DNA from 3 places in the Salinivibrio sp. ML290 genome. Region 1 is predicted to be linked to each of the others. Evidence: predicted binding sites of a transcription regulator. Region 1 holds the regulator's gene; each other region holds the start of a gene.
The links. Region 1 encodes CRP, which controls carbon source genes, mostly activating them, when cyclic AMP is high. Its sites were predicted from a motif close to TGTGANNNNNNTCACA; they were not measured.
Positions count from the first base shown of each region.

Region 2: the regulator CRP is predicted to act here: its motif matches at 8,179-8,194, upstream of gltB (glutamate synthase large subunit).
Region 3: the regulator CRP is predicted to act here: its motif matches at 1,874-1,889, upstream of rppH (RNA pyrophosphohydrolase).

Region 1 covers NZ_MUEY01000009.1:92,937-103,955, reverse strand. The annotation lists gene kefB (glutathione-regulated potassium-efflux system protein KefB) at 1-662, opposite strand, end outside; gene kefG (glutathione-regulated potassium-efflux system ancillary protein KefG) at 655-1,236, opposite strand; gene BZG23_RS10120 (ABC transporter ATP-binding protein) at 1,435-3,363, shown strand; gene BZG23_RS10115 (TIGR02444 family protein) at 3,372-3,848, shown strand; gene BZG23_RS10110 (hydrolase) at 3,832-4,821, shown strand; gene BZG23_RS10105 (YheU family protein) at 4,950-5,168, shown strand; gene BZG23_RS10100 (phosphoribulokinase) at 5,225-6,094, shown strand; gene crp (cAMP-activated global transcriptional regulator CRP) at 6,344-6,976, shown strand; gene BZG23_RS10090 (FAD-dependent oxidoreductase) at 7,107-7,973, shown strand; gene BZG23_RS10085 (DUF1338 domain-containing protein) at 8,041-8,832, opposite strand; gene astD (succinylglutamate-semialdehyde dehydrogenase) at 8,843-10,324, opposite strand; gene astA (arginine N-succinyltransferase) at 10,326-11,019, opposite strand, start outside.
Region 2 covers NZ_MUEY01000002.1:220,295-231,313, reverse strand. The annotation lists gene aceK (bifunctional isocitrate dehydrogenase kinase/phosphatase) at 1-566, shown strand, start outside; gene BZG23_RS03220 (hypothetical protein) at 800-1,273, shown strand; gene BZG23_RS03215 (putative 4-hydroxy-4-methyl-2-oxoglutarate aldolase) at 1,287-1,769, opposite strand; gene BZG23_RS03210 (DUF3293 domain-containing protein) at 1,803-2,225, opposite strand; gene arcA (two-component system response regulator ArcA) at 2,660-3,379, shown strand; gene arcB (aerobic respiration two-component sensor histidine kinase ArcB) at 3,507-5,861, opposite strand; gene BZG23_RS03195 (GGDEF domain-containing protein) at 5,871-7,664, opposite strand; gene gltB (glutamate synthase large subunit) at 8,279-11,019, shown strand, end outside.
Region 3 covers NZ_MUEY01000005.1:111,479-122,497, reverse strand. The annotation lists gene BZG23_RS06605 (NADP(H)-dependent aldo-keto reductase) at 1-201, opposite strand, end outside; gene BZG23_RS06600 (DUF6482 family protein) at 401-703, shown strand; gene mutH (DNA mismatch repair endonuclease MutH) at 748-1,419, opposite strand; gene rppH (RNA pyrophosphohydrolase) at 2,043-2,555, shown strand; gene ptsP (phosphoenolpyruvate--protein phosphotransferase) at 2,573-4,831, shown strand; gene BZG23_RS06580 (sulfite exporter TauE/SafE family protein) at 4,831-5,637, shown strand; gene lgt (prolipoprotein diacylglyceryl transferase) at 5,650-6,447, shown strand; gene BZG23_RS06570 (thymidylate synthase) at 6,537-7,376, shown strand; gene BZG23_RS06565 (Na/Pi symporter) at 7,499-8,647, opposite strand; gene nhaA (Na+/H+ antiporter NhaA) at 9,067-10,272, shown strand; gene BZG23_RS06555 (hypothetical protein) at 10,241-10,516, shown strand; gene nhaR (transcriptional activator NhaR) at 10,589-11,019, shown strand, end outside.

The sequences.
Region 1 (11,019 bases):
AAGGCCAACGAGGTCACGGTAAATAGCTCGGTGACACCGCTCATGGCCACTAAACGAAACAGCGGGCGCAGCAGGAAATGACCGCCTACTAGCAAAATACCGATACCGACAAACATCCATAATACGTCGAGCCAGCTACCGGCACTGCCACCGGCAAGCGCAGGGATCATCGCGAGCATCGGGATTACCGCAATGTCTTGGAAGAGCAAGACCGCAAAGCCTGACTGTCCGGTTTCGCTGCGCATTAGGCGTTGATCTTCGATAATTTTCATCGCAATCGCGGTAGAAGAAAGCGCCAGGCCAACTCCAATCACTAATGATTGGGAAAGGGTTAAGCCTGTCATCATACATACCACACCAATGGCGAACGCGGTGAGTACCACCTGACTGCCCCCAAGCCCGATAATCGGTCGGCGCATTTGCAGTAACTTTTTCGGGTTCAGCTCCAGACCAATCAAAAACAGCAGCAGCACCACGCCAAATTCCGCAAAATGGAGAATCGCATCCACATCACGGACCAGACCCAGCCCCCAAGGCCCGATCACTATGCCTGCCAGCAAATAACCGAGGACAGAGCCCATGCCCAAGCGCTGTGCCAACGGAACCGCAATCACCGCGGCCAATAAAAAGACAAAAGCCACCGATAAGAGGTTGTTATCCATCCTCTCCTCCTTGTTGCGCCAACGGGTCGGCGAGCCAATCGGCGTAAATCTCGGCAAACGCATCGCGATCGGCATCGCCAACGCGACGTGCCCAGTGCAACACCAACGGCGGGATCCAATACATCCGACATAATGAGGCGGTTAACTCAAAGGGTTGCAATAACTCGGCCATCGAATATTTATTGTAACCTTGCTGGCTAAACGCTTCGGCCGCACCGCCAGTGGTCACCACAAAACGACAGGTTTTATCGGCCAACGCATCCCCGCCTTGTCCATGAGCAAACCCTTTCCCTAACACCACATCTATCCACTCTTTTAACAATGCCGGACAGGAATACATTTGCAGTGGATGCTGAAAGACCAACACATCGGCGTCAGTGACCAACGCACGCTCATGATGCACGTCCACCACAAAATCAGGGTATGCGGCGTAAATATCATGGACTGTGACATGGGCCAACGGCGTAATGGCCTCAATTAAGCGACGATTGGCAACAGATTCATCGGGGTCGGGGTGAGCAAAAATCACCAGTACCTTGGGAAGAGAGGGGCTTTCAGCCTTATCTCGGGGCATAGGCTTCCTTGTCGTTATGATTATTGTAAGAACGCAATCTGTTCATTTATTCTATGTTTTTAACTTTAACACACAAATATGCCCCGTCTGTGTCTGACCAGTGGGATGACGCGGTAGAATTTGGCAATCCTCGTATCAAGCTGGTATAACGACCGCGCAACCATGCGCATCCATCAACCCGAGACAGACTGAGAAATCATGATTCGCTTCTCCGACATTCAACTGCTTCGCGGTGGTAAGCCCCTGCTTGACCACACTTCTGCCACTATTTCGCCAGGCGACAAAGTCGGTTTGGTGGGGAAAAATGGCTGTGGCAAATCTAGCCTGTTTGCATTGCTGCGCCATCAATTATCGTTGGATGCCGGCAATTGTGACTATCCGAGTCAGTGGCAGGTAGCATGGGTGGCGCAAGAAACCCCAGCACTCGACAAAAGCGCACTTGAATACGTCATTGATGGCGATAGCGAATACCGCGAGCTACAGCAAGCCTTACGCGACGCCGAAACCCGTGATGATGGTAATGCGGTAGCGATGTTGCACGACAAATTGGATGCGATTGGTGGTTATACCATTGAAGCACGCGCTGCGAGTCTGCTTGATGGTTTGGGCTTTAGCCAACCACAAATCCACTGGTCACTCACCCAATTCTCAGGTGGCTGGCGAATGCGGCTGAACTTAGCACAAGCGCTATTATGCCGCTCTGATCTACTGTTGCTGGATGAACCCACCAACCACCTAGATCTCGATGCGGTGATGTGGCTGGAAAAATGGCTACAGCAATATCCAGGGACCTTGGTGTTGATCTCTCACGACCGGGACTTTTTGGATCCTGTCGTCAACCGTATTATTCATATTGAGCACCAACAGCTTAATGAATATACGGGTAATTATTCCGACTTTGAACAAATGCGCGCGCAAAAATTGGCTCAACAACAGGCGCAGTACGAAAAGCAACAAAAGCAAATTAACCACATGCAATCGTATATTGATCGCTTTCGCTACAAAGCGACCAAAGCCCGTCAAGCGCAAAGTCGGATTAAAGCCCTTGAGCGGATGGAGAAGGTATTGCCCGCGCAATACGATAACCCATTTAGTTTTACCTTCTTCACCCCGGATGCCTTACCCACACCGATTTTGATGATGGACAAGGTGGCGGCTGGTTATGATAAGACCCCCATTATTGAAAACATTCGCCTTAACCTGGTGCCGGGGGCGCGCATTGGCTTACTGGGGCGCAATGGTGCGGGTAAATCAACCCTGATTAAACTGCTCGCGGGTAGCCTACCCGCCATGGCCGGTGAATTAACCTACTCGCAAGGGGTGAAAATTGGCTATTTTGCCCAACACCAACTTGATACGTTGCGGATCGACGATACGCCACTTCAGCACCTAAACCGGTTAGCCCCTACCACTGCTGAGCAAACCTTGCGTGATTTTCTCGGCCGGTTTGGCTTTCAAGGCGACAAGGCGCTCGAGCCCATCGGTCCCTTTTCTGGAGGCGAAAAAGCCCGCTTGGTGCTCGCTTTGCTGGTGTGGCAAAAACCGAACCTACTGCTACTCGATGAGCCCACTAACCACCTTGACCTGGATATGCGCCAAGCATTAACGCTGGCTTTACAGTCCTACGAGGGCGCGATGGTGATTGTCAGTCACGATCGCTTTTTGCTGCGCGCCACTACCGATGACTTGTACTTGGTCGACAATGGCGCAGTGCTACCCTTTGATGGAGACTTGAACGATTATCATCGCTGGCTGACCGATCAACAGCGTGCTGATCGCGCTGAGAGCAAAAAACAAGCGGCCGCGGAGAAAACAGCACCGCAACAAACCCAAGTGGATCGCAAAGCGCAAAAACGCCGCGATGCCGAATTACGCAAGCAAACGGCGCCTTTGCGGAAAAAAATTGACAATCTCGACACACAGATAGAACAACTCTCTGCCATTATCAGTGACGCGGAAAGCCAGTTGGCGGATCCTGAGATTTATCACAGTGATAACAAAGCGCGACTCACGGCGCAATTGCAACGTCAAGCGGATGCCAAATCGACGCTCGAAGAGGTGGAACAAGAATGGATGGAGCGACAAGAAGAGCTGGAAGCCCTGGAGGCGACATTCACTCAAAGCTAACCCCTGGGATGGCGAACCCCGCCGACCTGTGGCAGTTTTGTTTACATCATTATGGCAAGCCAGAGGTGAAACAAGCCTGCCTCAAGCTCCAAGACGAGCACCAAGGTAACGTCAACCTTGCCTTGTTGCTCGCCTGGATTGAGCAACATGGCTACGGCCTTGCCCCCGAGAGCCTGAGCCAACTCAAACACGCGTTGAGCCGATCGGAGCATTTGCTTATTGCCTATCGTCACCTGCGGCGAGATTTGAAGCCGCGGGTCGGCAGTGGACAGTACAAAAAAATGCTTAACTTTGAGCTCAGCTTAGAAAAATTCCAACAGCAGGATTTAGTCGAGGCCCTAAATCGTCAAACCTGGCTCACGGATACCGCCTCTCCTCTCGCCTACTATTGCCGTCAGCTGTCACCATCAGCACGCAACCTATATACATCACTGAGGGTGACGCCCGCCGAGGAAGAGGGAAGTAACCATGATGACACCGTTTAGACCCATTCCCAGTGCACGGAATGCGCACCTACAAACCTTGTTGCCTCGCTTTCTGCGTCGTGCCCCGCTTTTCACCCCTCGCTGGCAGCAATTTGATCTGCCCGATGGCGATTTTGTTGATTTGGCCTGGACACATCAACCGCAACCTGGGCAGCCGATTGTTGTTTTATTCCATGGCTTAGCCGGCAGTTTCGACAGCCCGTATGCCAACGGCTTGCTCGCCGCGTTCCAACGTCAAGGTTGGTGCGGCGTAGTGATGCACTTTCGCAGCTGCAGTGGCCGCCTTAATCGTGCCGCGCGGACCTATCACTCTGGAGAAACCCAAGACGCACGTGCCTTCTTAACCTATTTGCGTGAGACCTATCCAGAGAGTCAAATTGGCGCGGTCGGGGTTTCCTTAGGGGGAAACATGCTGGTACGTTATCTGGCGGACTATCACGATGATCCCATCGTGACCTGTGGTTGCGCAGTGTCACCCCCACTTGACCTAGCCGCGTGCTCGATGCGTATCCAGAAAGGGTTTTCCCGTGTTTATCAAGCCTATTTGTTGCGCTCGATGCGACAAACCCTTGCTGAAAAGCTGACCCGTCATCAGCAAGTCGGCCGGTGGCATGCGGGAGAACGCCCAACGATCAATACGTTGTTTGAGTTCGACCAAACTGTCACTGCCCCGCTTCATGGCTTTGACGATGCACACCATTATTACCGTGCCTGCAGCGGCCTTTCCGTGCTTAATGCCATTAAGACACCGCTGGCCATCATTCATGCCAAAGACGACCCGTTTATGACCGACGCGGTGATCCCAACGTCCCCCTTACCCGCCAATATCGACTACCAACTCACAGAGCATGGCGGCCATGTTGGTTTTGTCACGGGAAGCTGGCGCCAACCTCAGTTGTGGCTTGAGCAAGCGGTGCCCGGCTGGTTAGCGTCTTATTTGCCGCATGAGTCACTGAGCAAGACGGCACGTTAGTGCCATCAAAGGAATCAAAGAGAACCACTGCATTTACTGGTATGATCGGGTAAAATGCGAGCCAATTCACAACATTCGCATCACGCACCCTCGCGTGCCATCCTGAGATAAATAAAAGGTGATGTAGTATGATGGTTCCATGGCAGTCGATTCCCGACGAAACACTGACAGCGTTAATTGAGCACTTTGTATTACGGGAAGGAACCGATTATGGTGAGCAAGAAGTCAGCTTTGCACAAAAAGTTGATGATGTTCGCCAACAATTACAATCCGGAGACGCCGTGATTGTGTATTCCGAGTTGCACGAGACAGTGGATATTCGTCGTAAAGCAGCACTCGGCTCTTAGCATCGCAGTACACGCCGTATCGCGATACAAATTCAGACTGAATGACAGGGCGCGTCATGTCGGCTAAACATCCAATTATTGCGGTTACTGGTTCGTCAGGAGCCGGTACCACCACTACCTCGGAGGCCTTCCGTAAGATGTTCCAGATGATGAACATCAAAGCGGCCTGGCTAGAAGGGGACAGCTTTCACCGTTTTACTCGTCCCGAAATGGACGTGGAGATCCGTAAAGCGCGTGAACAAGGCAAGCATATCAGCTACTTTGGCCCCACCGCCAACGACTTCCCTCGACTAGAGCAGTTTTTTCGTGAGTATGGCGACCAAGGCACGGGAAAATACCGTCGCTATTTACATACCTTTGATGAAGCGGTGCCCTATAACCAAATGCCTGGTACCTTCACACCATGGCAAGACTTGGCCGACAATACCAATGTATTGTTTTACGAAGGATTGCACGGCGGGGTGGTCGACGGTGACGTCAATGTTGCGCAACACGTCGACCTCTTGATAGGTATGGTGCCCATCGTCAACTTAGAGTGGATTCAAAAATTTGTCCGCGATACGCGCGATAGAGGTCACTCTCGTGAAGCGGTGACCGACTCGATTGTGCGCTCAATGGATGATTACTTGCACTATATCACTCCGCAATTTTCTCGCACCCATATCAATTTTCAGCGCGTTCCCACGGTAGATACCTCAAACCCATTAAATGCCAAAGGGATCCCGTCTTTGGACGAGAGTTTTGTGGTGATCCGCTTTCGTGGGATGAAAAATGTCGACTTCCCCTACCTGTTGCAGATGATCACTGGGTCGTTTATGTCACGGCATAACACCTTAGTGGTGCCTGGGGGAAAAATGGGCTTTGCGATGGAATTGATTATCCGTCCATTGATCCAACAATTGATAGAAAAAGGCAAGATTGGCTAAGGCGTAGCGCATCCATGATGTATTACTTCTCAAGCCGTGATCTTAGCCACGTTTTTGCCAGATTTTTAGGCGGTTGGCCTAGATCAAAATCAAGAAATCACCAACAAAAAAAGATACACTCTTGTTAACATACAGTGAGCTTGTAGCCCGCGTTCAGACTTCGTATTCTGTGCAATGATCTGATGGGTTACCCCTCAGACAAAGATAGGACGTTGTTGCCGGGCAACACATGCAGAGGAAATAAGTTATATGGTTCCAGGAAAACCTCAAACAGACCCTACACTCGAGTGGTTCCTTTCACATTGTCATATTCATAAGTATCCGTCTAAAAGCACGCTTATCCATGCAGGTGAGAAGGCGGAGACCTTGTATTACATCGTGAAAGGGTCTGTGGCCGTACTGATCAAAGATGAAGAAGGCAAGGAAATGATCCTGTCTTACCTTAACCAAGGTGACTTCATCGGTGAGCTCGGGCTTTTCGAAGAAGACCAAGAGCGCACTGCTTGGGTTCGCGCTAAATCACCGTGTGAAGTGGCAGAAATTTCATTTAAGAAGTTCCGCCAGCTCATCCAAGTTAACCCTGACATCTTAATGCGCCTGTCTTCACAAATGGCGCGTCGTTTGCAGGTAACTAGCCAAAAGGTAGGGGATCTCGCCTTCCTGGACGTCACAGGGCGCATTGCGCAAACCTTGTTGAACTTGGCGAAGCAGCCAGATGCCATGACACACCCTGACGGTATGCAAATTAAGATCACCCGTCAGGAAATTGGCCAAATTGTCGGCTGTTCGCGTGAAACCGTGGGACGTATTCTAAAAATGCTGGAAGAGCAAAACCTCATTTCCGCACACGGTAAAACCATCGTGGTATACGGCACACGCTAATTGCGCCGCTCTCTGTATCACCAACCGACGCCCTGGCGTCGGTTTTTTTATCTCCACTTTCTGGCAAGCACGCGGATAGCTTCTAAACTCAAAACGATATTGTTAACACTAAATTAACAAGGTGTCGTTTATGAAAAAAGTGATAACTGCCCTCACCGCCCTCGCGCTCTCTGTGTTTTCAGTCCATGCCGCATCCAATACCACGATTGTACACCCCGAGCCACGCGCTGGCTCAGCGCTTGACCTCTATGCCATTGAGCTGATTGAATTTCTTGCTGAAAAATCGGGAGAATCTGTCACCTTACAAGCCTTTGACGGCCAAATTGGCTCTCAGTCTCGTAAAGTGGAGATGCTCAAGCAAGGCAAGCTCACTGTCGACTGGCTTGGTGCCGACCGTACACTGGAATCGGAACTGATCCCCATTCGCTATCCCGTGTTTCGTGGTTTACTCGGCCATCGCCTGTTTATTACCAACCAAGCCACTGAGCCCCAACTCGCTCAGATAAATAGCGCGGGTGATTTGCAGTCTCTTACCATGATTCAGGGACAAGGCTGGGCCGACGTCAAAGTGCTCAAGTCAGCAGGATTTCGGGTACGTGAGATATCGAGCTTTGAAAACATTTTCAAAGTGGTTGACACAGGCCGTGCCGATCTCTTCCCTCGAGCCTTGATTGAGCCTTTTAGTGAATTAGCCGAGCGGCCGCAATACGGTAATCTGTTAGTTGACCCTCACCTGATGCTGATCTATCGCTTCCCAATGTTCCTGTTTGTGTCTCCGCAGCACGCTGACGTCGCCGAGATGTTAAATGGCGCTTTTGAATCGGCATACCAAGACGGATCATTTATTGAGTTTTTCAATAATGCGCCTTTAGTTAAGGAAACCTTTGAAAAGGCCAACATTGGTGAGCGTACTGTCATCCGAGTTGACAACCCTCACTTAAGCAACGAAACACAAGCGATTCCAGACACGTTTTGGCTCGACATCGAGGTCCAATAGACAATAAAAAGGGAGCGTATCACACGCTCCCTTCTTGCCATGATGTCGATAAGCAATGCGTGACGCACTAATGGGTGCTTTCAAAAATTTTGTCTGCCGAAGCAGCCACAAAGCCCTGATAGAGATCACCATTGGGCAACACATACCGCTTAGCAAACTCGTAAAAGCCACCTGGGATGGTTTGCGTGCAATCAGAGAAAGCAACCGGCACACGATCCGCCATGGTAGAGGATTGCTCCAGATACACAGATGCATCACCTTTGACTTCCCCACCTGACTCGTTAATCGCAAAGCCATTGTCACGCAATGTGTTGTTCACCGATTGGCAATCATCATGTGCATTAAGCTGATTTACACTCACGGTAAAGTGGTTGGCGCCATAGCCGTGTGCAGCGACCCAAGACGCATATTCACTCTCTTCGGCAAGCGTTTGATAGGTTGCCCAATCAATATCCCATAGACGACCCTGATGGAGAAAATCGCTACCTGTGAGTGACGACTCATCGACCTGTGCCACCAGCTTCTCAACAATCGCCTGAAGCGCGGGCGAGCATTGCTCGACCATCAACTCACTGATAAAGACTTTCGGCATCAGAGGATCGGGGTGCTCAAAATGACAAGCATTGAGCTTTTTCGCTTCAAAGGTATAGTCACCTTTTTGCTGATACCCCAAGGCGAGAAATGGACGCGCAAGTACCTTTAGCCCAACCTTAGCCAAACCAAATGTCCGTAAGGCAATATGATCATTGATCAAAGGTTGCCCTTCCTCTAATAAGGCATGCACCTTATGTGCCGATGGGCACAGACGGTTGATGTAGTCCTGCCACAGTTTGTCGAATAACGCTTGGCCACTGTCCATGTTGCTCTCCTTAGTCCTGTTGAGTCGGTATACCGGGGGCGAACGTTTCGGGCAGTACCACCTGCTCCCCTTCCATTGACGCCATCGGATAGGCGCAATAGTCCGCTGCATAGTAAGCACTCGGGCGTAAGTTCCCTGAGGCACCCGGCCCACCAAATGGCGCATCACCGCTAGCGCCCGTCAATTGACGGTTGCGGTTAACAATCCCTGCACGAATATGGTCAAGGAAATATTGCCATTCACCATCGTCTTCACTGATAAGCCCGGCAGACAATCCATAACGGGTGTCATTGGCTTTGGTCACCGCATCGGCCATATCGTGATAACGCTGTACTTGTAGAAGCGGGCCAAAATACTCTTCATCCGGTAACTCTTGAATGCCGCTCACATCCAGAATGCCTGGTGAGATCACCGCATCATGTAGGTGCTCGCACTCAATCACGGGTTTTGCGCCGAGGTCGACCAACTTTTGCTGTGTGGCCAGAATACCCTCCGCCGCCGCGACCGAGATCTGCGCCCCCATAAACGGCGCCGGATCATCAAACTGACCGCCTACACGTACGGTTTTTGTCCACTGCGCCAGACGCGTCAAGATCTTGTCGCCCATTTCACCCTCAGGTAATAGCAAACGGCGCGCACAGGTACAGCGTTGACCCGCACTGAGATAAGCCGACTGAATAATGGTATAAACCGTCGCTTCTAGATCACCGAACTGGTTACTGACCACCAAGGGATTATTCCCCCCCATTTCCAGCGCCAGCATCTTATCAGGCTGACCGGCGAATTGGCGGTGGAGGATATGGCCAGTATTGGCGCTACCGGTAAATAGCAGTCCGTCGATGCCTCGGGCTTGTGCTAAAGCCTCGCCGGTATTACGGCCACCTTGTACCAGATTGATAAGGCCATGCGGCAGCCCCGCCTCTAACCAATACCCCAGTGTTTTTTCCGCGACCTTTGGCGTTAGCTCTGACGGTTTGAACACCACACTGTTGCCCGCCAATAGCGCGGGGACAATGTGGCCATTAGGAAGATGCCCCGGGAAGTTGTAGGGACCAAAGACTGCCATGACGCCAAGAGGACGGTGGCGCAACACAGCTTGCGTGCCATTGACATCTTTTTCGCGTGAGCCCGTTCTCTCGTGGTAGGCACGCACCGAGATCGCCACTTTGCCGATCATGGCCCCGACCTCGGTTTTTGTCTCCCAAAACGGCTTTCCCGTTTCTTCAGCAATGGTGCGTGCCAAATCGTCGGTGTTGGCCTTCACGACCTCAGCGAAACGCTCAACCAGCGCTTGGCGCTCGGCAAATTCAGTATTACGCCAAAGAAGAAAGGCTTCACGTGCGGCGCTAACCGCTTGTTCAACCTGGGGGCGCGTCGCTTCTTCACCTTGCCAAATACACTGACTATCAAAGGGATTTTGCGAGGTCATCACCTCGCCCTCGCCTTTAATCCATTCACCGTTAATCAGATGGCCTGCTGATTGCTTTGTCATCTTATCCCTCCATGGCAATCAAACGCAGCTGATCGCCTTCTTTTACATTCAATGCGTCTGCCACTGCTGGGCTGATCACCACCTGATTGGTTTCGTGATCCATCGCCGCTTTGGCTGCCGTCGCGCGGAAGCCGGAAAAGTCGGTGTTCGAAATCAAGAAATCTTGCGCGCTGCTGTGCTCTCGTAAGCTCGCGGTGGCTGTAAAGGAGTGTCGTACGGATTCGATATTGTGGCGCAAACACTCCACCGTTGGGCCAGCATCAAAGATGTCGACATAACCGCGACAAGAAAAGCCCTCTTTTTCCAACAAGCGCAGTGCTGGACGGGTATTTGGATGCACTTGCCCAATGACGGCACGTGCTTCTTCACTGAGTAAACTCACGTAAATGGGTAATTTTGGCATCAAGTCGGCAATAAAGCCCTTGGCTCCAATCCCGGTGAGGTAGTCAGCCAACGTGAAGTCAATGTTAAAGAAGTTATCCTTTAACCATTGCCAAAACGGCGAGTTGCCATCGTCATCCGACACGCCACGCATTTCTGCAAACACAACGTCAGCAAAACGCTCGGGGAATTGCGCCAACATTAAAAATCGGCACTTCGACAAAAGCTTGCCATTTAAGCCGCCACGAAACTCGGGGCGCATAAACAGGGTGCAAATCTCGGTCGCGCCCGTGTAGTTGTTACCAAAGGTCAAC
Region 2 (11,019 bases), on a different contig from region 1:
AACTCCTCGAGGTTGCCCCCTCCTGCGTTAACGTCACCGACAACGAAGTGCGCATTCGCCATCTCTACATGGAAAGGCGCATGATCCCGTTAAATATTTATCTCGAAAAAGCCGAGCCGGACGCGATCACCCAAGCCGTACAAGAATATGGCGATGCACTCAAAGAATTAGCCGCCGCCAACATCTTTGCCGGCGATATGCTGTTTAAAAACTTTGGGGTCAGTCGTCACAATCGGGTCATTTTCTATGATTACGATGAGATAGCGTATCTCACTGAGGTAAACTTTCGCCATATTCCGCCACCTCGCTATCCAGAAGATGAACTAGCTGCAGAGCCTTGGTACAGCGTGGGCGAAAATGACGTATTCCCAGAAGAATTTCGCACATTTTTACTGGTTAATCGTACCGTTGCCGACGAGTTTGATCGCCTCCACCCAGAGCTGTTCGAAGCTGGTTATTGGCAGCAACTGCAAAGCCAGGTAAAGGCCGGGCATTTTCATGATGTGCGTCCCTACAGCGAAGAAAACCGGTTGGGACACGCGACGCTCTCACCAAAAACGGCCTAATATTTGCTCAGTCATCATGTGTTAACCGCACACTGGCGATTTACCGCCTTTTTGCGCCAATAAAGTGGCAAACCGTCAATATATTGGCACCTTAGTCTATCGACCGTTATCGGCACGCATGAGGAGAGAGACAAAATTCGGCAGTAGTATCTATTTTTTGTCTACACTGATCACAACGCATCAGCGTCTTCTAAGACTGAGCTAAGCCTAAAAAGAACAATGAGGCACAGGATTTGAGTATAAAACAACTAGGACTGTTGACCCTCGTCTTACAAGCTGTGGCAGCGCCTGCGTGGGGCCAACCGTTAACTTGGCAAACGCTGCCAGCTGGGACAGCTGATCACTTCTTTATTCAGTCTATCCCATCGGCCACACAAGGTTTTGATAGCTGGACCATTCAGTCAGGCTATCGTTACCCACTCAGTAATGTATCTGTTTATATGGGCACGCAACTGAAAAGCGAAAACGACCAACACACCACGCAACAAGGGTTGTTAAGCGGGATTGAGTACCGTTTTACCGACAAGCTGCGCCTTTCGAGTCAAATTAGCCGCGATAATGACGATACCCTGATCAATCAGTGGGGCGTCAGCAGTCGCTACCAGTTGAGTGAGTCAATTGATGTGAATGCCGGGCTAGATGTCGAGTTTCGTCCCGAAACCTCCCCCGAATCGATTTACCAACTCGGGGTTGGGTTGCACTTTTAACCCGCCGCCCAGATTAACTGATCAGTGGCTCTGCACACACAATCACGCCATTTAGATCGGCATACAGATAATCACCTGCCCTCACAGACACGCCGTTTAACGCTAACGCGACATCCACATCGCCCTGATCGCGTTTTTGCGTTTTTATCGGACAGACACCCAGAGCCTTAATTCCGATCGGCAAGGTCGCTAGCGTCGCCGCATCGCGAACCGGCCCAACGATGACGACGCCTGCCCACCCATTATCAACAGCGCTTTGTGCGATAAGATCGCCCAGCAAGGCTCTATCCATCGCACCAGAGCCATCCACTACCAGCACCTGGCCCTCACCTGGGGTAGCCAGCATCGCCTTCACTTTGGAATTATCCTGATAGCAACGTACTGTACGAACTTGGCCTTCAAAGCAGCAATGAGCGCCATAGTTCTGCCACTGCAGTGGGATCCATTGCACCGCCTCCGGGTGGTTGTCACATAAGTCCGGCAATTTATCGTCCATGATGCCTTTCTCCTTTTTCGTTGTGGGAAAGAGTTAGCGAGTGGCTGCCGTGAACAAGGATGAAAAACGCACGTTCAGTGATTGCGGTGTGAACGCATCCATCAAAACAGGCAACAACCATAAACTATCATTCTCTACCCAATAGATGGCATTTTGTTGCCATTGTTGCGCCAATAACATGGCTTCGTGCTTATCCACAGCAACCGCAAAACCCGGCTCATACCAACTCCCATCCGGCGCCCCACCATTCATTGGCCAATAGCGTATCCCTTGTTGTGTCATTGCACTTTCAAGCTGAGCATTACGCGATTGATTCTCTTTCTCATATAAAGGTTGGCTACGCGGATTAAATGCGGTAAGAATAGCAAATGCTTCGGCATCTGGCGCTTGAGGAGCGTGAAACGCGATCGATTGGTAAGTTTTCCACAATTCTTGCTGGTTATCAGGATCACACATTGTTTACACCTACTCGTAACGCATACTATGCTTAGTGACTAATTATGCGTCATTATTCAGAAAGTTAAGTTAAAACGCGTCGCTAACTGACATTTAACATGCTTTTGATTGGGGTCAATAAAGGATGAAAAAAATCATCAACCCTTATCCTAATATATTGTTAGCGTGCTGTTAAATGAATACAATTGGCGATAATTAATGGATATCAGAGTGATTGGCTTGGTGGTGCACTCATACTGCCACGCCCCGTCTTAAGCTGGAACTCACGGTGCGTTGTCTAGCATCGACGAACACTTCTCTATGGATGGCGTGCCATATGTTAGTTGCGAGATTCGCGGTAGACACTCCTCGCATTTTTGTAATTTTTTTTCACAGGCTAGACAGTCTAGACTGTGAAGTGCAACCGGATTCTATTTAGATATTAGGTATCGCCAATGCAAACCCCGCAAATTCTGATTGTAGAAGATGAACAGGTCACACGTAACACGCTGAAAAGTATCTTTGAAGCGGAAGGTTACAATGTGTTTGAAGCCAGCGATGGCGACGAAATGCATCAAGTCCTGTCTAACCATCATGTTCACTTAGTGATCATGGATATTAACTTGCCAGGTAAAAACGGCTTGTTGCTCGCGCGCGAATTGCGTGAACAAGGTGACATGGCGCTGATGTTCCTCACTGGGCGTGACAATGAAGTCGACAAGATTCTCGGGCTCGAAATCGGTGCCGACGACTACATTACCAAACCATTCAACCCACGCGAACTGACTATCCGTGCGCGTAACCTGCTCACACGTGCCATGAGCAGTGTCAACGACAGCGAAGAAAAGCGTAACGTCGACGTGTATGTCTTTAACGGTTGGACACTCGACATCAACAGTCGCTCGCTCATTAACCCAGAAGGGGAAACCTTTAAGCTGCCTCGCTCTGAGTTCCGCGCCCTGCTTCACTTCTGTGAAAACCCAGGCAAAATTCAGACGCGTGCTGAGCTGCTTAAGAAAATGACGGGTCGTGAACTTAAGCCGCACGATCGTACCGTGGATGTCACGATCCGCCGGATCCGTAAACATTTCGAATCGCACAATGACACACCAGAGATTATTGCGACCATCCATGGTGAAGGTTATCGCTTCTGCGGTGAAATCGAAGAGCAATAAAGAGTCGTTGAGAGACAGTGCATGGTTTAATGACTGCGTGTCGAACTCAAGAAAAAGGCGCCGATTAAGGCGCCTTTTTTCTCTTTGTCGCTTGCTGGTTTCTCAGTGGGCTCGCCAGCCAGAAGCGCTACGCTTGCTCGTCTAACCACGCTTTTAGCACATCCAGGTCGTGCTGATAGCCATCTTTGATTTCATCAATCCAATCCGCAATGTTCTCCCACCACGCGGGGAGGTCGGGTGACTGTGCTTTTTGCGCCACTTTTTGAATATGCTTGAGTCCCACCGACCCTGCAGCGCCTTTAATTTTGTGCGCTTCAGAAACAATGCCTTCTTGATCTCGTGCCGTCATATTCGAGTCGAGGATGGCGATGTACTCTGGCATGGTTGACTCAAACATCTCAATGCTTTGTTTCACAGGGTCTATACCCACTAACTCCACATACCCAGTGAGCATATCCATATCGAGTAACCGCTCTGCTTGTTCATTCGCGATAGGACGGCTCGGCGCGGGCTCATTCACACTCTCGACGTCTGTCACCATGTTTGATGACAAAGCATACTGCTCAATCACCTGGTTAAGCGCACTCACACTAATGGGTTTGCTGATCGCATCGTCCATTCCGTTGGCAAGATAGCTATTTTTGTCATTAATAACATTGGCGGTCAGCGCAACTAAAGGTGGCAGTTGCGCATACTGCTCTCGCCAAGTAGCCGCGATATCAAAACCGGTCATATCGGGCAGTTGAATGTCGAGCAGCGCCAGATCAAACGCGTCTGGCGAGAACACATCTAACGCCGACTGCCCATCGCGAGCGACGGTCACCTGGTGCCCCAAACTCTCAAGCAAGCTGGTAGCAACAGTAATATTGAGCTCAATATCCTCCACCAATAAAATACGCAGCCTGCTTTCCACTGGGGTGAGTGCCGGTGTTTCGTCTTCTCCAGGCTCACTCAATGGCACCTTGACGGTAACCGTAAAGGTACTCCCCTCGCCCTCTTCACTGTCGAGGGTAATATCCCCCCCCATCAAACGGGCCAATTTACGCGATACCGCCAAGCCAATACCTGTCCCAACGGCATGCAGGTTTTCCCCTGCCTGTTTAACTTGGTAATACATGGCAAAAATCTTGTCTTGTTCATCCGCGGGGATCCCGATACCACTGTCTTCAACGTCAAAGCATAAATGGGCTTGGTCACCGTCCACTTCCGCGCTGACTGTAATGATCACACAGCCTTGCTTGGTAAACTTGACCGCATTACCGACGAGGTTCCATAGGATTTGCCGCAGCCTCGTCGTATCAACCGCCACATAGTCAGGGAGTTCGGTCACTCGCTCAAGTTCAAAACGTAAGCCCTTTTGCTCGGCCATCAACCCTGAAATATTGTCGATTTCGGTAACAAACTCATTTAAATCCACACTGGTGGGATGCAGAGAAAGACGTTTGCGATCAGATTTGTCTAAATCAATGATGTCGTTAAAAATATTTCCCAACGTGATCGCACTGACATAAATCGTCCGCAGATAATTACGTTGCTTATCATCCAAGTTTGACTCCAGCAACATGCGGCTTAGGCCAACAATCCCATTGAGCGGGGTGCGCAATTCATGACTAATGGTGGAAATAAACGCTGTTTTTTCTCGGCTCGCTTTTTCCAGCGCATCTTGGTAGCGCTTACGCTCGGTAATTTCTCGCCCAAAACCAAGCAGCCCAAGGTGCCGCCCATCTCGGGCAAAGAAAGGCACTTTGCGTAATTCAAAATAGGCTTTACGCCCGTCTTGATATTCAAGCCATTGCTCGTAGGTTATCGACACATTGGCGTCAAACACTTGCTGGTCGGTTTCGACCACTTTTTCAGCGATATCTTCGCGATAAACGTCCCAAGGTGTCAGCCCTTTGAGCGTTTTCTCGTCATAACCGGTTAGCTCTTCCATCGCTCGGTTACAGCCCGAGAACTGACCATCAGCGTTGCGGTAGTAAATCAAATCTGGGGAAGCATCAATGAAAGAGCGGAGTAAGGCGGTTTGCTCCGCCAGCTCCAACTGCGCTTTTTCACGCTGATAAACTTCATTTTCAAGATCTTTAATCGCCTGCTGCCGCGCACTCTCCGCTTTCTCACGCTCTTCTATTTCCGAGTTGAGTTGCTCAATATTTTCGGTGAGTTGGCGGTTAAGGCGCATATCACGCGCACGCATTTCTTCCAGCTTAGAAACCAGTTTTGATAACCGCTGACGAGACTCCTCCAGTTGATCAACCACCACCGACAAAAAATAAACCGCCCACGGCGTGATCACCAGGCCAAAGAAAACAGAGCGAATGATATCAATATTTTGAACCGTGCCCTCAAGGACTAAGGTAATCCCCACTTGCACCACTACCGCGAGCGCCACGAGCGCCAAAGCCAGTAGCATGCTAAAGCGCACTATGCCTAACTTGACTAGTAGGTCGACGTAATATTGGGCAAGGACTTTAAGTTGTTTCATATAGGCTTATTAACCGCCAGATTCGAAGTGAATTGATTCAGCCACCGAGGCTCGTTGCTTGTTTGATGGGCGAGAATGAGAGGCACCTTGCAGCACACTCACACGATTGCGGCCATGTCGCTTGGCTTGATATAACGCACGATCCGCGCATTGTACCAAATCGCCATAATCTTGATCCGGCGCTGGGATCATACACGCCGCCCCCAGGCTCATCGTCAGTTGCTGGGTGGATGCCGCGTCCAAGTGTTCGATGTTCGCCGCTAATATCGCTTGCCTCGCCCGTTCAGCCACATCCATCGCGCCGTTTAGCCCTGTCTGTGGTAAGACAATCGCAAATTCTTCCCCCCCATAACGGGCAACCATATCCATCGGGCGATGAACGGACGATTTTAGCGCCTTGGCCACTTGCTGTAAGGCCCAGTCACCCTGCTGGTGGCCATAGTGATCGTTGTAAAGCTTAAAATGATCTATATCGCAAAGAATAAACGCCAGGGGGGTCTGCTCTCTGGCGTGTGAACGCCACAGCGTGCTCAATTGCTCGTCAAGACTGCGTCGGTTAGCCACTTGAGTAAGGCTATCAACAAAGCTGAGCTCCTGCAGTGCCATGATGGCATCGGCTAACTGTTGTTGTGTCTCTTTCCGTTCGGTGATATCTCGTGCCATCAGCAGCACAGCCGGTGCCAACGTGACCGGATCTTGAATGCGTGACTTGGTCACCTCATACCAAGTTTGCTCACCTGTATCCGTTAAAATGACATCTTCATAGGTAATGGTTCCACCCGTTTCTAACACCTGTTTATCACGCGCTTTGTGTTGATCAAATATCTCCGGATCCACCACATATTGCGCCGGTGCATTCTCGAGCGCTTCAATGGTGGTGCCAAGCGCATCGGCGTACGCTTGATTACACGCCAGGTGATAATAGTCTTGATCAAAAATGCCGATAGGGTCGACACTCGCTTGGAAAATCGCACTGAGCAAGTTACTTCGCTGCTCCAGCACTTGCTCAACCGAGTGACGCTGTTGTGCTTCTTTTTGTAACCGCTCCTGCATCTGGTGCCAATTGGTCACATCATGGCTAATACTCAATGTGCCTATCACTTCCTGCTTATCATTTTTAAGCGTTGTGATATTCGTTTCCAATAAGCAGCTCTGATCATGATGTTGTGTCGCCCAGGTACGTACTGTTCGCGGCTCGGAAAGCGGCTCACAGGCTTGCCAAAGCACTGCTTCTTGCTCACGGCCCTGCCAGAAGCGGTCAAAGGCGGCGTTCGTGCCCACCACGTTTCCCTCAACATCTTGAAAGCATACGAGCTCCGCCAAGGAATTAATCACGCTTAAAAGCACACCTTGTTCTTGTTGCTGCAGGTGCCATTGCGTGTTGGACTCAGAGGCAGAAAATGAAATGAGCCAGGCACGCTTGCCGCGACAGCGGATCGGCAAGCCAGATAAGGTCACCTCAACCCGCACCCGATTCGCGCCCGGGGCTCTGACTTTGGCTTCAACATTAGAAAATGGCTGAGGCCAACGCTGCGCCACAATAAAAGCGCGCACCGCTTGCTGCTGTTTTTCATTGGCGGTTTTAAACCGGTTGTGGCTACCTACCAGCGAAAAAGACTCCACACAAGGTGCATTGGCATACAAGATGTCACCATCATCGGCCGTGACAATCGCATGTGGCGTGTCTAACCCGGCCATGTAAACCCGCCAATCGGATAACGCCAGTGTCGCTCGACGCGCGCGCCAACCGTAGCCAAGCAAAGCGCCTAACACGAAAACCAAGCTAAAACTAAAAAACGCCATGCCACTCCTGTCTGCCTTATTACTGTCCTTGATCGTATTCACGCCCTACCTCACCGGCGACGTATTCTGCCACAGTTTTGATAGAACGCGTGATTGTCCTGTTCACAGCTTTGCGAATATCATTTGTTATTTTATTACATCAATTGACAGTGCTTTTTGCTATGAAAGAGAAAGCATATAACGCACCCTTCTTTATTCATCATCAAAGCTAGGATATCTACTCGAATTCGCCTTTTATTTAATAATTATTTAACAAAATGGCATAATTGCGAATAGATATTATTCATCAAAAAAACCACAATAAATACTTTTACATCAGTCGCTTACAATAAAGACATGCTTCTATCGCTATGCATAAAGGATGCATATAAAAATTTGACCTTTGCAAGGTTTACCGTTAATTTGGAAGGTCGCTGAATAGTGCTTTGCCTGTGTATTCTCTGTCAATCCATCGATAAAACAGTGAGTTAGAGTGTAAATCACCGACTTTTCTCGTTAAAAAATCACAACATAACGAGCGCACAGTCACAAAGCGAATCTGTTCAGAGTGGTCAGGAGGATCACGACAATAAATGCAATCACTGCGCGTAACGCAGTAGCAAGGGAGAATTGCAATGTCGCTGTACAACCCAATGCTGGAAAAAGATAACTGTGGTTTTGGCCTTATCGCCCATCAAGAGGGGGAGCCCAGCCACAAACTGGTTCGTACTGCTATCGCTGCACTTGACCGCATGACCCACCGAGGTGGTATCAACTCTGACGGCAAGACAGGCGATGGTTGTGGGCTACTACTGCAAAAGCCCGACCGCTTTTTCCGCCTTATTGCTGAGCAAAACCAATGGAAGCTGAGCCGTCTATATGCGGTCGGCATGATTTTTCTCAGTGCCGATCCGGCAAAAGCCCAACAAGCCAAACAACGCTTCGAGCAAGAAATCAACGCTGAAACGCTATCAGTGGTGGGATGGCGGACCGTACCGACCAACCCAGATGTACTCGGGGATATCGCCAAACAGTCTCAACCGGTCATTGAACAAGTGTTTATCAATGGTCCAGCAGGCTGGCGCGCACGCGATTTAGAGCGACGCCTGTATATTGCGCGTCGCCGTGCAGAACAAGCCTTGGCAGACGATGCTGACTTTTATGTCACCAGCCTATCCACACAAACCATTGTTTACAAAGGGTTGTGTATGCCAGCGGATCTGCCACGTTTTTACACCGATCTCGCGGATCTGCGCTTAGAGTCATCTATCTGCTTGTTCCACCAGCGTTTCAGTACCAATACTCAACCACGCTGGCCGCTCGCACAACCCTTTAGATACCTTGCCCACAACGGCGAAATCAACACCATTGAGGGGAACCGTCAATGGGCACGCACACGTGCATACAAATTTAACTCCCCTTTGTTGCCTGACTTACATCAAGCCGCCCCGTTTGTGAATGAATCAGGGTCTGATTCCTCAAGCCTCGACAACATGATGGAAGTTTTTCTCGCCGGCGGGATGGACTTATTCCGAGCTATGCGCTTACTGGTGCCGCCCGCTTGGCAAAATCACCCAGACATGGATGATGAACTGCGCGCATTTTATGACTTTAACTCCATGCATATGGAGCCATGGGACGGGCCGGCGGGCATCGTGATGTCAGACGGCCGCTATGCCGCCTGTAATCTTGACCGAAACGGCCTGCGTCCGGCGCGCTATGTGGTTACCAAAGATAAGTTTATTACCCTCGCCTCCGAGATTGGGATCTGGGATTACGCACCTGACGAAGTGTCAGAAAAAGGCCGCGTGGGCCCGGGTGAGCTTTTAGTGATCGATACCCGCGAAGGGAAGATTTGGCACTCAGGTGAAATCGATGATGAGCTAAAAAGCCGTCATCCGTACCGTGAGTGGCTGGACCAACATGTCCGTCGTCTCACACCGTTTGAAGACTTAGATCCTGACACCAGTGAAGGCAGCCGTAACCTTAAAGATGCCCAGCTTAAGACCTATCAAAAGCTGTTTGGGATGTCGAATGAGGAAGTGGATCAGGTCGTCAAAGTGCTGGGCGATATTGGCCAAGAAGCCACCGGCTCCATGGGTGATGATACGCCAATGGCCGTACTATCGTCGCGTCCACGCTGTGTGAGCGATTACTTCCGACAAAAATTTGCCCAGGTGACTAACCCACCGATTGATCCGCTGCGTGAGAACCACGTGATGTCTCTGGCCACCTGTATTGGCCGAGAAATGAATGTGTTCTGTGAAACCGATGGGCACGCCGAACGGGTCGCGTTTAAGTCTCCGGTCCTTCTGTTCTCGGATCTGGTGCAACTGCTCGAGCTGGACGATACCTATTATCGCAACAGCATTTTAGATATTAATTACGATCCGAACGAAAAAGATCTTCATCAAGCCATCCTCGATTTATGCGATCAGGCCGAGCGTTGTGTCCGTGATGGCACCGTTCTTGTGGTGCTCTCTGACCGCAGTATCAATAAAGATACGCTTCCGATTCCTGCGGCAATGGCGGTCGGTGCGGTGCAAAAACGCTTGGTTAACCAAAACCTACGCTGTGATGCCAACATCATTATCGAAACCGGCAGTGCTCGCGACCCCCATCAATTTGCGGTGTTACTCGGGTTTGGTGCCACGGCGGTTTATCCTTACTTAGCCTATGAAACACTGGCGAACTTGGTCGATATTGGCGCCGTCGATAAGCCGTATCGCGATGTGATGGTCAACTTCCGTAATGGCATTAATAAAGGCCTTTACAAGATCATGTCAAAAATGGGGATTTCGACCATTGCCTCTTACCGTTGCTCGCAGTTGTTCGAGGCGGTTGGCTTGCACCAAGATGTGATTGAGCTTTGCTTTAAAGGCGTGGCTAGCCGCATTCAAGGGGCCAGTTTTGATGATTTCCAACAAGATTTGATCAACCTATCTCGCCGAGCATGGATCAAGCGTAAACCGCTTGAACATGGCGGTCTGCTTAAGTATGTCCACGATGGTGAATACCACGCGTATAACCCAGATGTGGTGACCAACTTGCAAAGCGCGGTGCGATCTGGCGAGGCCATGGATTACAAAACCTACGCTAAAACCGTGAATGAGCGTCCTGTGGCAACCTTGCGCGATTTAATGCAACTGAAAAAAGCGGCCTCACCGGTTGCGCTCGAACGTGTAGAGCCGGCAACGGAGCTGTTCAAACGGTTTGACTCGGCGGCGATGTCTATCGGTGCCTTGAGCCCGGAAGCGCACGAAGCGCTGGCTATTGCCATGAACCGTCTTGGTGGCCACTCAAACTCCGGCGAAGGGGGCGAAGATCCACGTCGTTTCAATAGCGAACGCAATTCACGCATCAAGCAGATTGCATC
Region 3 (11,019 bases), on a different contig from region 1:
CTGTTCGGTTAAACCTTGTGTGGATTGGCTGGGGGGAACGGGATACATTTCAGCGGTATCAATGAAATTCACGCCCCGCTCAAAGGCAAGATCGAGCTGCGCATGGGCGTCAGCTTCACTATTTTGCTCACCAAATGTCATGGTGCCTAAGCACACTTTACTCACCTCTAGCGAGGAATGGGGCAAACGGTGGTATTGCATCCTTTCTCCTTGTCTGCAATCGACCTATGGCAGTCCATAGTAGAGAATTTTAAAAATGATCGAAAGCGGTTTAGCTGCGGCTTGACAGCTGGTTAAATATTGACCATTACTAAATGGACTGTCCGATGGTATCGGTCTGAGCGCGGTGTTATTGCTAGGCATGATGGACACGAAAAAGTGTAATCTAGAGGAAAGTCAGATGAACTATTCACAGCTTAAAGCCTGGATGCGCGCGGATCCTCGCTCATGTCCACAATGTTATGTGATGGCACACGCAGGCGGCGCAAAATACTCGGTCGAAGTAGAAGTGAAGCATGAATTAGAGCCTTTACGCTCAGACCAAACCGGTGAAGTGATGCAGTTTGATCATGTCGGGCAAGTCGGGGAGAAACTTAAAGCCCTAGGAATTGAAGAGGGCGTATTACGCTTGATGGACCCTTACGATGAGTTTGCCACCGGGGGCGAGCCAAGCTGTCGAGAAGATATGCCAATTCGTTTTTGATGTTTTACCTAAACGCGCGGGATGTCATGCATGCGGATTGACACTTACTTCGGATCCACAAAGTAACGACGCAAGATTTGATGGGTGAATTGCGTGCGTAAATAAAAGCCGCGCGGCAAGGTACGGATCGGCTCACCATCGGGGCCGAAAGCGTCGGTCAAGGCCTTGCCGTTGGCTGCTTTGGGTCGTAGTTGGAGAGACTCACCTTGGCGGGCTGTGATTTCCGTCACGCGACCGAGTGCTACCCAATCCATTAACTCCTCCCAATCGGCGCGCAGTCGCGCTTCCTCCTCTTGGCTAGGGGACCATAATAATGGCGTGCCAATGCGGCGCTGTGATACCGGTATATCGCGTTCGCCTTCAACGGGGATCCACAAGACGCGTGACAGTTTTTGCCGCACATGGCTATTTTCCCAGCGCACCCCCGCGATCCCAGTGAGCGGCGCAACGCACACAAAGGTGGTTTCCAGCGGCTTACCATCGCCGTTGACCGGAATTGTTTTTAGCTCAATGCCTAAATGCGCAAAGTCTTGTTCGGGTTTGCTGCCGGCGTTGGCGCCCAAACAGGCCTCGAGTAGCATGCCAATCCAACCTTTCTCTCGCGTGAGTGAGGCTGGACAAGGGATCGACAGTGTCTCGCTGACTTCGCCAAGGGTCAGACCGGCGAGGGCGAGCGCACGCTCCATCAATACCTGCTCGGATGCGGGGGGCTGTATCACTGTGCTGGGATCCTGCTCGTTACGTTGAGAGCGTGCATTATCAAGAACTGCTGTATTGGCTGCAAGTCGATCCTACCCTTGATGATCCTATCCGTACGCTTGTAGTTATCCACAGATGAAGGATGATTGATAGGATTCCTGACTATCATGATCAAATATACAGTACGTAAAGGAGGGTTAAAATGTGAAAAATCGCGAACTTGCCGTTTTTTTGCGCTATTGGTGTGGATAATTTTCTGATTGGTGGATCTTTAAGCGATCTGTGTGTATTTGACGATCGCTCGATCTTAAAAAAGATCCTTTTGTTGTGGGGTGGTTTTAATTAACTGATTATTAATACATTTATTGTTTTTTGGTTCGCTTTTAATTCTATGACGCGATCCTTAATCGTTCGAGAAGTGAACTTTTTCTAGGCTTCTTCACAAATCTATCCACAGAAAGCGTGAATAAATGTGCGCAAACTCTCATTGCTATGTTTATAACTTCCTGTTAGGGGCTGAGTTATCCTCAGATGACGACGAGTGCGCAAAAACAACGCTCAATCCACAATGTTTGTTTACCCTTCACCGCTTTTTGTGAAAAAATCAGGTTCAGTAGAGATTTATCATTGAGGTCGTCCAGTGATTGATGGCGATGGCTATCGTCCCAACGTGGGGATAGTAATTTGTAACGGCCACGGTCAAGTTCTCTGGGCTCGTCGATATGGTCAGCATTCATGGCAGTTTCCACAAGGTGGCATCGATGAGGGGGAAAGCCCTGAACAAGCGATGTACCGGGAATTGTATGAAGAAGTGGGGCTGACTAAAAAAGATGTACGCATCTTGGGGACTAGTCGACATTGGCTACGCTACAAGTTACCCAAACGCCTTGTGCGCTGGGATTCCAAGCCCGTGTGTATCGGGCAAAAGCAAAAGTGGTTTTTGCTCAAACTTGAATGTGACGAGTCACGCGTTAATGTCTCGCGCGGGGGGACACCAGAGTTTGATGGCTGGCGCTGGGTGAGCTATTGGTATCCAGTGCGGCAAGTGGTGGCATTTAAGCGGGAAGTGTATCGGCGTGCGATGAAAGAATTCGCGCCACTTGCGATGCCGTTTAAAGAACGCAAACCTCGGCGTCGACACAAGCGAGGATAAATGTAAGGAGAGATTGGGTGCTCACGCAGTTAAGGAATATTGTGCAAAGTGTGGCGGCGTCTTCAGATCTTGAGCAGGCGTTACACACCTTGGTGCAACAAACTTGCGTGGCGATGCGTACCGAGTGCTGCTCCGTTTATCTTGCCAATGCCGAACACCAACAGTTTGAGCTTATGGCAACACAAGGCCTCGACCCTTGTGCACAAGTGTCGATGGCATTTGGCGAGGGCTTGGTCGGTGTGGTGGGTCAGCGTGCTGAGCCTTTAAATTTGGCGTACGCGCGCAAGCATCCCGCGTTCAAACCCTTCCCCTCCACCGGCGAAGATGCCTTTCAATCCTTTCTTGGCACGCCCATCATTTATCGCAAAAAGGTGTTGGGTGTGCTGGTGGTGCAACAACATCAACCCCGCCAGTTTGATGAGAGCGAAGAGTCCTTTCTCGTGACCTTAGCCGCGCAGTTGGCCGTGGTGTTTGCGCATGCCGATGCCCAAGGTGGCTGGCAGGGAGCGCCGTCTCCCGTGTTGCTAGAGGGAATGCCTGCGTCGCCGGGCATTGGGATCGCACAAGCATGGTGTGATGACTCTCAACCGCGGCTTGAAGAGGTGGCGCCTGCTTGCCACCTAGATACACAAGGTGAACTCGACAGACTGGACGCGGCGATTGACGATGCCAGTACCGAGTTTCGCCGTCTGCGTAAACGCTTTGATAAAGAGCTGCAAAAAGACGCGCTGGCGATTTTTGATTTGTTTGTTCATCTGCTTAACGATCCTATGCTGCGTGAAGACATGACAGTACGGGTCCAACAAGGGGATGCCGCCACTTGGGCGGTGAGACAAACGGTTGAAGCCTTTTCTGCCCGTTTTGCCGCGATGGATGATCCTTACCTAAAAGCCCGAGCGGGCGATGTGAAAGAGTTAGGACAGCGGCTGCTTTACTTTTTAATTGCGCCTGCGGGGAGTCCACCACCGGTTTCGACGCCCATTGTGCTGTTGGCGCGAGAGCTAACGGCGGGCATGTTAGCGTCCATTCCTCGCGCGTTGCTCACTGGTGTGGTGGCGGAAGAAGGGGCGGCGAACTCACACGCCGCGATCTTGGCGCGTGCGTTGGGGATCCCGGCGGTGATGGGCGTCAGCTTTTCGCCCGCTAAGCTTCATCAAAAAACCGTGATCCTCGATGGCCACAAAGGGGTGTTGATGATCGAGCCCGCTGAGGCATTGATCAATGAATACCAGCACCTCGTGCAAGAGGAAGCGAGCCTACAGTCTACGTTTGAGACGGCACTTGCGGCACCAGGACATACTCAGGATGGCACGCGTATTGAAGTTCACTTAAACGCCGGCTTAAGCGCCGATAGCCAGATTGCAATCAATCAAGGCGTTGACGGTGTTGGGCTCTTTCGTACGGAAGTGCCGTTTCTGATGCAGCGCCGTTTTCCGTCTGAAGACGAGCAGGTCAAACAATACCGTGCGATTCTTGCCAGTTACCCTGATAAACCTGTGGTGATGCGCACCTTAGATATTGGCGGCGATAAACCATTACCGTATTTAAGTGTTGAAGAGGACAACCCGTTTTTAGGCTGGCGCGGGATCCGTTTTACCCTCGACCACCCGGATATCTTCTTGATTCAAGTTCGCGCCATGTTGCGTGCCAGTATTGGTTTTAACAACCTTAAGCTATTGCTGCCGATGATCTCTGGGCGTAACGAGTTATTGGAAGCCAAGGCGTTGATTAGCCGTGCTTATCAAGAGGTCAGCCAAGAGGCACACCAAGCTGGACAAAGTATCAATATCCCTTTATTGGGGATCATGGTTGAAGTTCCCTCTATTCTTTATCAGCTCGATAACATTGCGCGCGATGTCGATTTTCTTTCGGTCGGCACCAATGATCTCACTCAATATCTATTAGCGGTCGATCGCAACAATGCGCGCGTGGCTGATATTTTTGATGCGCTGCACCCCTCGGTATTACACGCATTAGCGTCGATTGCCGCTGTGGGGACCCGTCATCAGCTTCCGGTTAGTGTGTGTGGAGAGCTAGCCGGCGATCCGGTGGGGGCGTCTTTGCTGGTGGGGTTGGGGTATCACCAGCTCAGTATGAATACCCGCAACGTCGCCAAGATTAAGTATTTGCTAAGCCGTTTACCGCACGCGCATTTAGTCACGCAGGCCAAGCAGATGCTAACTCTGGATCAGCCAGACGAGATCCGCGCTGCCACTGAAGCCTTTCTGGCCGCGCAAGGGTTAGAGGCGTTGGTCAAAGTCGGACAGCTGCGATGATAACCAGCTTAACGGCCCTACTTTTTGTAGTGTGTATGCTGCTGGGTGCCTGCGTGGGGACGTTGTCTGGCCTTCTGGGAATTGGTGGCGGGTTGGTCGTCGTGCCTGCGCTGACCTTTCTCCTCCCCGTGTTCGGTATTGCGCCCACTGTGGTGATGCCCATTGCGCTCGCTACCTCGCTCGCGACCATTGTACTGACGTCGAGTGCCTCTGCTTGGCGCCATTTTCGTCTGGGGAATGTTCACCTTGAGGCGGTTAAAGCGCTCGTCCCTGGCATGATGCTGGGCGGCATCTTGGGGGCAGGGCTTGCGGATCGGCTGCCACACGATTGGTTGCCCCGCCTGTTTGGCGTGATAGTGCTCGCTATGGCGCTACAAATGTTGCTCAATCGGCATCCCTATCGCGCGCGTCCTTTACCGCATTGGCTGCGACTGTCCTTTGCGGGCACGCTGATCGGAACACTTTCTAGCTTGGCGGGGATCGGGGGCGGCTCGTTTACCGTCCCATACCTGCATTGGCGCGGAGTGAGTATGCACCAAGCCATTGGCAGTGCCTCGGCGGGGGGCGCGGTGTTGGCGCTGGGTGGCATGATGAGTTTTATGTGGTTGGGCTGGCGTCAAACGGAACCCTTGCCCGCGCTCAGTGTCGGATATTTGTATTTGCCTGCGTTGCTCGGCGTCGTGTCAACGTCGGTATTGATGACACGGGTCGGTGCTCGACTGGCGGTGAGACTACCCACTGCGCAAATAAAACGTATTTTTGCCGTCTTTCTTGTTATTGTCGGCGCCAGCATGTTGTTGAAATAAAGGATCCCATTCATGGCCGAAGGCTACATTACCTTTCCGTCAATCGACCCCATCTTATTTGAACTTGGTCCGGTAGCCGTGCGTTGGTACGGTTTAATGTATTTACTTGGCTTTGTGTTCGCCTTGTGGCTTGCGAATCATCGTGCGGCCAAACCGAATAGCGGTTGGAGCAAAGAAGAAGTCAGCGATCTCCTTTTTGCTGGCTTTTTGGGCGTCGTGCTCGGGGGACGTATTGGCTATGTCCTATTTTATCAATTTGATGCCTTTATTGCCGATCCGCTGTTTTTATTCAAAGTGTGGACCGGTGGCATGTCCTTCCACGGGGGCTTGCTGGGTGTGATCACCGCCATGGCGTGGTACGCGCGTAAAACTCAGCGTCACTTTTTTACCGTTGCTGACTTTATCGCGCCGCTGGTACCGTTTGGACTGGGCGCTGGTCGTCTAGGGAATTTTATCAATGGTGAACTTTGGGGACGGGTGACCGATGTCCCGTGGGCGATGGTATTCCCAAGTGGTGGCCCTTGGCCGCGGCACCCCTCACAGCTCTATGAGTTTGCGCTAGAAGGTGTCGCCCTGTTTGTGATCCTCAACCTCTACATCAAAAAGCCGCGACCGATGGGCGCAGTATCAGGGCTTTTCTTGGCTGGCTACGGGACGTTCCGCTTTATTGTGGAGTATTTCCGTGAGCCAGATGCGCACCTAGGCTTGTTTGCCGGCATTTTCAGTATGGGACAACTGTTGTCATTACCCATGATTATTGCGGGGGCAGTGATGATCGGATGGGCTTACAAGCGCACGCCTGCACCATGATTAATGGCGCGTAATCAGATATACTGTTTATCACACCAAGGCACCCTATGCGGTGCCTTTTGTTCGTTTGGCCAATGATAGGAAACACTATGAAGCAGTATCAGGCTTTGATGCAGGATATTCTCGATAATGGGACGGATAGAGGCGATCGCACGGGCGTGGGAACACGGTCAGTGTTTGGTCGGCAACTGCGGTTTGACCTTGCCGCTGGCTTTCCGCTACTCACCACCAAAAAACTCTACACGCGTGCCATTATCCATGAGCTTTTGTGGTTCCTTAACGGCGATACGAACGTTCACTATTTACAAGAAAATAAGGTGCGTATCTGGGATGAGTGGGCGACTGAAACCGGCGATCTTGGCCCCGTTTATGGCGCGCAGTGGCGCTCTTGGGCGTGTCCTGATGGCTCGACCGTGGATCAAATCGAACAACTGATCGCGCAAATTAAAACGAAACCTAATTCACGTCGTCATATCATTACCGCTTGGAACCCTGCTGATTTGCCTGATGAGTCGATAAGCCCAACCGAGAACGCCGAACAAGGCAAGATGGCCTTGGCGCCTTGCCATTGCTTGTTCCAGTTCTACGTGGCTGATGGCAAGCTTTCATGCCAGCTTTATCAGCGCAGCGCCGATTACTTCTTGGGTGTGCCGTTTAACATTGCCAGCTATGCGCTTTTCACTCATATGATTGCGCAACAATGCGATTTAGCGGTGGGCGATTTTGTCCATACCTTTGGAGACGTGCACCTTTATCATAATCATTTAACCGACGAGATTGTTTACGAGCAACTAAAACGTGAACCGCGTGCACTACCTCGCTTGGTGATCAAACGTAAACCGGCGTCTATTTTCGATTATCAAATTGATGATTTTGAGATTGAAGGGTACGAGCCGCACCCAACGATTAAAGCACCGATAGCCATTTAGTGACGTCTTATCGGATTCACGTGTCATATCGCGACATCTTTATCTGACTTACTTTGGTGTCTCCAATAAAAAAACCACCGCACGGGCGGTGGTTTTTTGCGCTTGGGCGGGAGGTCAACCCATCACTGTGACAACAGCACAATGCTTCCTGGAACAATCACAAAGACGAGGCCGATGTACGCCAGTACCGCCGCTTTTGATTTGGCTGCCAATTGGCCTAACCAGTCGGCCCCTTTGAGCGGCAATTCACGCAAGAACGGAATACCGAAAATCAGCGTCGTCGCCAAGATGTTGAAGCTTAAGTGCACCAACGCGATTTGTAGGGCAAAGACCGCGAATTCACCGGTAACCGCCGTGGCGGCGAGTAGGGCGGTAATACAAGTCCCAATGTTGGCGCCTAAGGTGAAGGGGTAGATGTCACGGACTTTTAGCACCCCTGAGCCGACTAGCGGCACCATTAAGCTGGTGGTTGTCGATGAAGACTGCACCAAAACAGTGACCACAGAGCCTGAGAAAATACCGTGCAGTGGACCACGACCAATCGCGTTCTTCAGCATGTCTTTGGCACGACCGACCATCAGTTTTTTCATCACTTTGCCCATGATGGTAATCGCAATCACGATGGCAGCAATCCCCATGACAATCATGATAGCGCCACCAATGTTACCAGGCAGAGCGGCTTCAAGCGGTGATTGCACCGCGTTAACCACGGGTTTTGTCAGCGGCTTAACAAAGTTCAAACCTTTAATGCTCATGTCACTGGCTTGCGTCAGCGGTGAAACCAACCACTCGGAAATCTTGTTCAGCAAACCGAACGCCATCTCTAATGGCAGGAAGATAGCAACGGCAAAAAGGTTGAAGAAATCATGGACGGTGGCGCAACTAAATGCGCGACTAAACTCCACTTTACAGCGGGCATGCCCAAGGCTCACGATCGTGTTAGTGACCGAGGTGCCTACGTTTGCGCCCATGACCATTGGAATCGCGGCTTCAACCGGGAGGCCACCTGCGACTAAGCCAACTATAATAGAGGTGACTGTGCTTGACGATTGGATCAATGCGGTAGCAACAATACCAATCATTAAGCCAGCTACGGGATGAGAAGCGAACGCGAAGAGCGTCTTTGCTTCGTCGCCGACGGCCCATTTAAAGCCGCTTCCTACCATGGCAACGGCCACCAGTAGGAGGTAAAGCATGACGGCAAGCTTGGTCCAACGGAACCAATTTGAGGAGCTCTGGGTTGCCTCTACCGCTGTAGCATGGGGAGTCATAAGATATCTCCGTGACAGTTCGATGTCAGTTTAGTGTCAAAGCAAAAATCTGCGGCGATAGTAAGAAGGTAATATTTCAGAAATATGACACAAATACTGCAGTGGTTTGAAAATCCGATCTGGACGAGGTTATCAGTGGAATTCGCGCCAGTTAGCTTGCTGATTTTAAGTATTATTTGTGCCCGTTCGGTGCCGTAAAAAAATCCGTGGAAAAAATGTAACAGGGAGGCGCACGTTGACACTATGCTAAACACAGGGCGGTTAGCAAGGATAAAAAAGATTAGACTGCGAATAAATCAATGGTAAGTTAGTTTTGATATCGGTTTTTCCGATGTTTACTATCAGAACAAACGATTTTTCTAAAAGTGGTCTGGCTGACTAGACTACGGAAATCCACTTTTTTTGTATGGAGTGCTTAAATGACTGATGTCATTCGTCAGTTTCTGAAAATGGAATCCGCAGGAGGTATTGTGCTGATTATTGCGGCGGTATTGGCGATGTTCGTAGCGAACTCGGATCTACAGCCTTTATATGACAGCACCCTTCATACCTATATAGCCGGTTTATCGGTTGGTCATTGGATCAACGATGGCTTGATGGTGATTTTTTTCCTGCTGATTGGTTTGGAAGTGAAGCGTGAGTTGGTGCAAGGTGCCTTAAACTCGAAAGACAAAGCGACCTTCCCGGCGGTCGCCGCCATTGGTGGGATGCTCGCCCCCGCATTGGTCTATTTAGCCTTTAACTGGGGTGACCCTCTCGCGGTATCGGGGTGGGCGATCCCGGCCGCGACCGATATTGCCTTTGCCCTCGGTGTTTTGGCATTGCTGGGTAATCGTGTACCGTTGGCGCTAAAGGTCTTCTTGCTCGCACTGGCGATTATTGACGATCTTGGGGTCATAGTGATCATCGCGCTGTTTTACAGCAGTGATCTATCAGTGATTGCGTTAGCCAGTGCGTTTGCTGCTACCTTAGTCTTGGTGGCGATGAATATGCGCAAAGTCACCAGTATCACCGCGTATGTGGTGGTTGGTTTGGTGCTGTGGTTCAGTGTTTTACAGTCAGGTGTTCACGCGACCCTCGCCGGTGTCGTGCTTGGTTTTGCCATCCCACTGAAAGGAAAAACGGAGGATGACCCATCACCGTTGAAAAAAATGGAGCACGCCCTCCATCCTTATGTGTCGTATTTGATCTTGCCTATCTTCGCCTTTGCGAATGCCGGGGTGTCTTTGGATGGCGTCTCTTTGGCAAACTTAACCGAAATGTTGCCGTTAGGTATTGCATTGGGTCTGCTGATTGGTAAGCCTTTGGGTATCTTTAGCTTTAGCTGGGCAGCGGTGAAACTCGGCATTGCCAAATTACCAGCACGTGTGAATTTCACCCACATCTTCGCGGTGTCAGTGCTTTGTGGTATTGGTTTTACCATGTCTATTTTTATCTCGTCACTGGCCTTTGTCGGTGTGAATGGCGAGTTCGTCACACTCTCTCGTCTGGGGATCTTGATAGGATCAACCTTGGCCGCGGTGATTGGTTATGCGGTCTTGCACTTTGCATTGCCCCCAGCCAGCGCGCTTGCTGATGAACGAGGAGACGAGTATGAAGAAGGCGACACTAGCATTGATTACTAGCCTGGTTGCCGTCTCTGGCTCTGCCATGGCGGCGAACCAAGAGATGTACTGCCACGGAGAAAAGGATAACAGCGACGTGTGCCAAGCCTACTTAGCGGGCGTGGCAGATGGAAAAGCGATGACGGCCTCATTAAACGACACAGATAAAGCCGAAAATGGGTCGAGCTTTTCAGAGCGTGCGTTAGAGCATCGTGCTGGAGAGCGGGTGAGAAAGCCGCTCGATAAAGATGATGTGAAAGACTAAAACGAGCATGAAACTTGAAGGCGCCAGAGGGGCAGCGTAAGCTGCTCGTCTGGCGTTTTTTTATCAATCAGCATGGCTCACCTAAACTACAACCACCTCTACTATTTCTGGATGGTCTGCAAGCAAGGTTCGATCACCCAAGGGGCGGACAAACTTTGTTTAACACCACAAACTGTGACAGGGCAAATCCGAGCGCTGGAACAGCGCTTAAATGGCAAGCTTACTAAACGCAATGGCCGTTATGTTGAGCCCACCGAACTGGGTCAGCTCGTTTTTCAATATGCGGACCGTATGTTTGGCTTGAGTTATGAGATGCTGGATATTGTTAACTATAGCCAACAAGAAAACATCTTATTTGATGTAGGGGTGGCTGATGCCTTATCTAAGCGTTTGATCAGTCAAATCTTGCTTCATGCTATCCCGAACGATAATGCCATCCACCTACGTTGCTTTGAATCGACGCACGAGATGCTACTCGAACAGCTCTCTCAGCATAAATTGGA